Regions from separate parts of the Streptomyces sp. NPDC025806 genome, predicted to be linked through region 1. Evidence: riboswitches for the same ligand, from Rfam matches in the RefSeq annotation. Region 1 holds a riboswitch; each other region holds the start of a gene.
What was found. Region 1 has a riboswitch for cyclic di-AMP ahead of ACZ4E1_RS31565 (C40 family peptidase). Riboswitches for the same ligand answer to the same signal wherever they lie in the genome.
Positions count from the first base shown of each region.

Region 2: linked by a shared signal. The riboswitch ahead of ACZ4E1_RS33990 (M23 family metallopeptidase) and the one ahead of ACZ4E1_RS31565 (C40 family peptidase) in region 1 are both predicted to bind cyclic di-AMP.
Region 3: linked by a shared signal. The riboswitch ahead of ACZ4E1_RS07635 (M23 family metallopeptidase) and the one ahead of ACZ4E1_RS31565 (C40 family peptidase) in region 1 are both predicted to bind cyclic di-AMP.

Region 1 is NZ_JBVHMU010000017.1:85,624-87,815, forward strand. It holds gene ACZ4E1_RS31565 (C40 family peptidase) at 16-1,221, opposite strand; cyclic di-AMP (ydaO/yuaA leader) riboswitch at 1,230-1,433, opposite strand; gene pcrA (DNA helicase PcrA) at 1,732-2,192, shown strand, end outside.
Region 2 is NZ_JBVHMU010000020.1:115,020-117,211, forward strand. It holds gene ACZ4E1_RS33985 (PP2C family protein-serine/threonine phosphatase) at 1-602, shown strand, start outside; cyclic di-AMP (ydaO/yuaA leader) riboswitch at 847-1,000, shown strand; gene ACZ4E1_RS33990 (M23 family metallopeptidase) at 1,012-2,076, shown strand.
Region 3 is NZ_JBVHMU010000003.1:113,881-116,072, reverse strand. It holds gene ACZ4E1_RS07635 (M23 family metallopeptidase) at 165-950, opposite strand; cyclic di-AMP (ydaO/yuaA leader) riboswitch at 963-1,127, opposite strand; gene ACZ4E1_RS07630 (M16 family metallopeptidase) at 1,416-2,192, opposite strand, start outside.

The DNA of each region.
Region 1 (2,192 bases):
TAACCGCGAGCGGCGTCAGGCGGGGCGCACCACGCTGTGGATCGACGCCGTGCCGTCGTAGTAGATGGACTCCTCGCGCACGTACGCGCCCGGCTTCGGGGCGTGGATCATGATGCCGTCGCCCTTGTAGATGCCGACGTGACTGATGTCGTCGTAGAAGAAGACCAGGTCACCGGGCTGGATGTCGGACAGCGGGACCGTCGTGCCGATCTCCACCTGGTCCCAGGTGGTGCGCGGCAGCGAGATCCCGGCCGCCTTCCAGGCCGCCTGCGTGAGCCCCGAGCAGTCGTAGGAGTCCGGGCCCGTGGCACCCCACACGTACGGCTTGCCCTCTTGGGCCTTGGCGAAGGCGAGGGCCTTCGCGGCCTTCGTGGCGTACGAGGTGTCGGTGGAGCCCGAGCCGGTACCCGAGCCGGTGTCCGAGCCGGAACCCGTCGAGGAACCGGACCCGGAGGCGTCCTCCTGCTGCTGCGCCTCCTCCGCGGCCTTCCGCTTGGCCTCCTCCTCGGCCTTCTGCTTGGCGGCGAGCTCGGCGGCCTTCTTGCGGGCCGCCTCCTGCTTCTGCCGCTCGATCGCGGCGAGCCGCGCCTTCTCCTCGGCCGTCAGCTCCGACAGCAGCTTCCGCGCGTCGGCGAGCTTGGTCTGGACGGTCTGCTTGGACGTCTTCAGCTCGGTCTGCGACGTGGTCAGCTGCTTGAGGCTCTCCTGCGCCTCGGTGCGCTTCTTCGCCGTCTCGCGCTGCTGCACCTGGTAGTCGTCGACCGCCTTCTTCTGGCGGGACGTCAGCCGGCTCATCAGCTGGTCCTGGGCGAAGTAGTCCTCGGGGTTCTCCGCGAGGAACATCGTCGCCGTGTCGCTCACCCCGCCCGTGCGGTACTGCGCGGCGGCGAACCGGCCGAGCTCCTCGCGGGCCGTGTTCATCTTCTCGGTGCGCTGCGCGATGTCGTCGAGGAGGTGATCGACCTGCTTCTTCTTGCCGGTGGTCCGCTCCTGCGCCGCGTTGTACTTCTGCGTGGCCACCTCGGCCTGGCGGTAGAGCGTGTCGACCTTCTTCTGCACCTCTTCGAGGCTCGGCTTCGCGGGCTGGGCCGGAGCGGCCTGGGCCGTCTGCGAGAGCAGGGCGACGGAGGTGAGGGCGGCGGTCGTGATGCCGACCGCGGGGGTCGTACGGGTGCCGCCGGTCATCCGGGAGCGGGTACGCGGCTTGCGGTGCGACGCCAAGGCAGGCGACTCCTTCCGTAATCCGCCTACCGGGTTAGCTGTCGGGTTCGGGCTCGTGCCCCATCGCTTCGGTGCGCGGTGGTGCACGTCGTACGGAAGGCTGCCCTACGGCCAACCATCCGGCGCCGCCGGACTGTTGACCGATTCACCCCAAGGTCGGTGGGTCCCCGGTTCCCTGCCTCTCGGCGTACGGGACTCGGCGGGGGCTGTCCGCTCGCCGCGTTGTTCGCGGGCGGGGGGACGGACTGCCCGCGCAGCACCGTAGCCAACTCGTGTTGCTGCTGTGAAGGTTGATGTTCGATATGCCCGATACGTTTTCGTGACCATTTCCATGATCTCTACGCCGCGGGCCCCGAACGGCCTTTGCTGTCGCGCTGGGTGACCAGGGCATCGCGAAGGGTGGTGCGACGTGTGTCACCGTGAGCGGGACGAGCGTCTCCGTGAATGCGAGGAGCGTCTCCGTGAAGGTGACGGCGGGCTGTCGGTGGGGCGGCCTAGACTCGGAGAGCGATGAGCAGCCTCTTTGACGACAGCTTCCTGGCCGGCCTCCAGTCCCCCGCGGAGGAGCCCCCGCCGCCGCCCGAGGACCCCGAGCACGACGGGGCCCCCGAGCCGCTCCCGGACGACCTGTTCGGGGGGAAGTTCGACGCGCCCGCGGACCGGGACACGCACTACCGCGACGGGGCGCCCCGCCCGGTCCTGGACCCGGAGGCCCTCCTGGAGGGGCTGAACGAGAACCAGCGGGCGGCCGTGGTCCACGGCGGCTCCCCCCTGCTCATCGTCGCGGGCGCCGGCTCCGGCAAGACCCGCGTCCTCACGCACCGCATCGCGTACCTGTTGGGTCAGCGCGGCGTGCACCCCGGCCAGATCCTCGCGATCACGTTCACGAACAAGGCCGCGGGCGAGATGAAGGAGCGCGTCGAGGCCCTCGTGGGCCCGCGGGCGAACGCGATGTGGGTCTCCACCTTCCA
Region 2 (2,192 bases), on a different contig from region 1:
ACACCCCGCACGGGGTGCGCGTCGTCGTCGGCGACGTACGGGGCAAGGGCATGGGCGCGGTGTCGGCGGTGGCCGTCGTCATCGGCGCGTTCCGCGAGGCCGCCGAGCAGGAGGGCAGCCTGGAGAACGTGGCCCGGCGCCTGGAGCGGGCCCTGGCCCGCGAGGGAACCCGGCGCAGCGGCGTCGACGACTTCGAAGGGTTCACGACGGCGGTGCTCGCCGAGTTCCCGTACGGCTCCGACCTGGTGCGGGTGCTCAACCGCGGGCACCCCGAGCCGCTCCTGCTGCACGGTGACGGCACGCTGCGGACGCTCGGTCCGGGGGAGGCCGCGCTGCCGCTCGGCCTGAGCGCGCTGGGCACCTGGCCTGACCGGGCCACCGAGGAGGCGTTCCCCGCCGGCGCCACGCTGTTGCTCTACACGGACGGCCTCTCCGAGGCGCGCGACGCGCACGGCGTCTTCTACGACCCGGCGGCCCGGCTGTCGGGGCGGAAGTTCGACGGGCCCGAGGAACTGCTCGCGGAGGTCGCCGAGGAGGTCCGCGAGCACACCGGAGGGGGCGCGCGGGACGACATGGCGCTGCTCGCCGTGCGCCGTCCTTGATCGACATCACGGGGGGTGATCGAACGGCACCCCTGCGCATAACAATTGATACAGCGTCAGAAACTCGTGGCGGATCCGTGTCCTCCGACGGGGGGTCAACTCGCCCGATTCCGCCCGCTCGTGCCCTGATAAGTCCAGGCCAAAGACGTGAACGATCAGTGGGAACGGCTTGGAAATCGTGTCGGCTGTCTATTAACGTTCGATAACGCAGCGCGGTCGTCCCAGCCGTCACAAGAGTCGGCTCCGCGCGCACGCGCTTAATCCCGCAAGGGAGCCGGGGAACCACCAACTTGGGGTGAATCGGACTGTAGCGACGCATGTGCGTACGTCTACGCCCGTAGGAGACCTTCCTGCTCCGAACCCGTCAGCTAACCCGGTAGGCGAGAAGGAAGGAAAGGAGAGCGCCCCCGTGGCGTCGAACCGTCCTGCCCCCGAGTTCTCCTACGGCTCCGCCGAAGCGTCTGACGACTTCGGCGTCGAGCGAGAGAACTGGGAGGAGTGGAACCCCACCGAGGAGTCCGTCCGACCCGTCCGCGGACGTCACCGCGTGGCCCGTCAGCGGGGTGGACTCGCGCGCAGCTCCACGGTTCTCGGCGTCGGCGTGATCGCCGCCGTCGGCGCCGGCGGCATCGCCACCGCGCAGGGCGGCAAGCCCGCCGTCTCGCTCTCCATGCCCGACCTGTCCGCGGTCAAGGACTCGCTGCCCGAGGCCAAGTCGCTGCCGGGCGTGGGCGCGCTCATATCGGGCTCGGACGACTCCGCCGACTCCGCGTCCGACTCCTCGCCGGCCGCCCAGGCCGCCCCGCTCACCACGGTGACCGACGGCGCGCAGGGACAGTCCGACGCGGGCGAGGCGCTGCGGGCCCGCATCATGGCCCAGGCCGAGACGCAGCAGTCCGCCGCCGAGGAGGCCGAGCGCAAGGCGGCCGAGGAGGCCGCCGCGCAGAAGGCCGCCGAGGAGGCCGCCGAGCAGCAGAAGGCCGCCGAGGCCAAGGCCGCCGCCGAGAAGAAGGCGGCCGAGGAGGAGGCCAAGCGCAAGGCCGAGGCCGAGCGCCTCGCCAAGCTGGCCAAGAGCTACAAGCTCCCCGTCGCCTCGTACACGATCACCGGCACCTTCGGGCAGCCCGGCTCCATGTGGTCCTCCGGCTACCACACGGGCCTCGACTTCGCGGCCTCCACCGGTACGCCGATCTACGCGATCCACTCCGGCACCGTCACCGAGGCGGGCTGGGCCGGCGCCTACGGGTACCGCACCGTCCTCACCCTCGACGACGGCACCGAGCTGTGGTTCTGCCACCAGTCCTCGATGAACGTCAGCGTCGGCCAGAAGGTCAGCACCGGCGATGTCATCGGCCGCGTCGGCGCGACGGGCAACGTGACGGGCGCCCACCTCCACCTCGAGGTCCACCCCGACGGCCAGGCCACCGGCATCGACCCGGCCGCCTGGCTGCGCGACAAGGGCCTCGGTCTCTGACCTTCCCGAAGCCCCGGCGGTCCTGGCGGCAACCCCCCGACGCCAGGGCTGCCGGTTTCGCATGTCCGCGCGCACCGGCCCGAAGACGGCCCGTCAGGTCCGGACGGACTCGGGCC
Region 3 (2,192 bases), on a different contig from region 1:
GTGACTCTATTCCACCTCACCCGAATTTCCGACGGGAGCCCCGAATTCAGGGATATTTTTTGGACAGCGATGACGCGGGGACCTGGTGAAGGTGCGACGGAACGCCGGAACGCGAAAGCCCCGGCACGCGGCCGGGGCTTTCTTGCGGTGCTGCGGATGTCGGGTCAGACGTTGACGCCGTGCGAGCGGAGGTACGCGACGGGGTCGATGTCCGAGCCGTACTCGGGCGTCGTACGGGCCTCGAAGTGGAGGTGCGGGCCGGTCACGTTGCCGGTGGCGCCGGAGAGGCCTATCTGCTGTCCGGGCGTCACGCTCTGCCCGACGGAGACGCCGATGGACGACAGGTGGCCGTACTGGGTGTACGTGCCGTCGTTCATCTTGATCACGATGTTGTTGCCGTAGGCGCCGCCCCAGCCGGCCTCCACGACGGTGCCGGAGCCGACCGCGTGGACGCTCGTGCCGCTGGCGGCGTGGAAGTCGATGCCGGTGTGGCTGCCGGAGGACCACAGGCCGCTGGAGGCCTTGTAGGCGGTCGAGACGTACGAGCCGGAGATGGGCGCCACGTAGGTGTTGAGGCGCTTGCGCTCGGCCGCGCGGGCGGCGCGCTTCTTGGCCTCGCGCTCCTTCGCGGCCTTCTCGGCGGCCTCGCGCCTGGCTTCCTCGGCCCGCTGCTTGGCCTCGGCCTTCTTCTGCGCGGCGGCCTCGTCGGCGGCCTTCTTCTGCGCGGTCGCCTGGGCGTCGATCTGGGCGGCCAGGGTGTCGCCGATCGCGATGGCCTGCGTCAGACCGTTCTGGTCGGCGGGCGCGGCGGTGTCGGCGGCGAGAGCGGGGGCGGCGAGGCCTCCGATGACACCGGTCGTGGTGAGCGCCGCGACGCCGGCGACCTGCGCCGTGGTGCGCGTGAGGCGGCTCGGACGACGATGCTTCCCGGTGGCACGGGTGAACGCCATGGAGTGGCTGATCCTTTCCTTCCCTCTCGCCTACCGGGTTAGCTGACGGGTTCGGAGCAGGAAGGTCTCCTACGGGCCCCCTCCCCGTACGGGAAGAGCGTCCGATTCACCCCAGGGACTGCGATGGGTCCCCGGCTCCCCTGGCTCGCGCCGTGGGGGACTCGGCGATGACTGTCCGGGGCCGCGGGCGCGGCTCATACGTGGCGAACAGCCGGACCGACGCTAAGCGGGACATCTTTCAATCAACAAACGGATCCCGGCTTTTGTAGCGCATGCCACAGGGCACACGGGCAACCTCTACATCAATTCGGGCATTTACGACGCACGGTGACGTGCTGGGTGAATCGAACGCGGCCCGCGGGAAACGTGAGTGACGCCACGAAGCCCCGGAGGCCTGTGCGGCTTCCGGGGCTTCGTCCCGTTTCGGGCGTTGCCGCCCGGGCGTGGCGTCGTCAGCCGGCGGCGTCAGCCTGCGACGACGGTCACCTCGCCGATGCCGAGGGCCTTGACGGGCTCCTCGATCTGCGCGGCGTCGCCCACGAGGATCGTCACCAGACGGTCCGCAGGGAAGGCGCTCACGACGGCCGCGGTGGCCTCCACGGTGCCCGTGGAGGCCAGTTGGCGGTACAGCTGGGCCTGGAAGTCCTCGGGCAGCTGCTGCTCGTCCTGGTCGGCGAGCGTGCCCGCGACCGCGGCGGCGGTCTCGAACTTCAGCGGGGCCACGCCCACCAAGTTCTGCACCGCCGTGTCCCGTTCGGCGTCGGTCAGACCCTCGGCGGCCAGCTTGCGGAGCACCTTCCACAGGTCGTCGAGCGCCGGTCCGGTGTTCGGCGTGTCGACGGAGCCGCTGATGGCGAGCATCGCGGCCCCCGTGCCGTCCGCCGTGGAGCGCAGCACCTGGGCGAAGGAGCGCACCCCGTAGGTGTAGCCCTTCTCCTCGCGCAGCACCCGGTCCAGACGGGAGGTCAGCGTGCCGCCGAGGCAGTACGTGCCGAGGATCTGGGCGGCCCACACGCGGTCGTGCTTGTCGGGGCCGATGCGGCCGATGAGCAGCTGCGTCTGGACGGCTCCGGGGCGGTCCACGATGACGACCCGGCTGGTGTCGTCGGCGGTGACCGGCGGGACCGGACGCGGCTGCGCCGTGTCACCGGTCCAGGCGCCGAGCGTGTCCTTCAGGAGGGTGTCGAGGTCGACGCCGGAGAGGTCGCCCACCACGACGGCGGTGGCGGTGGCCGGGCGGAC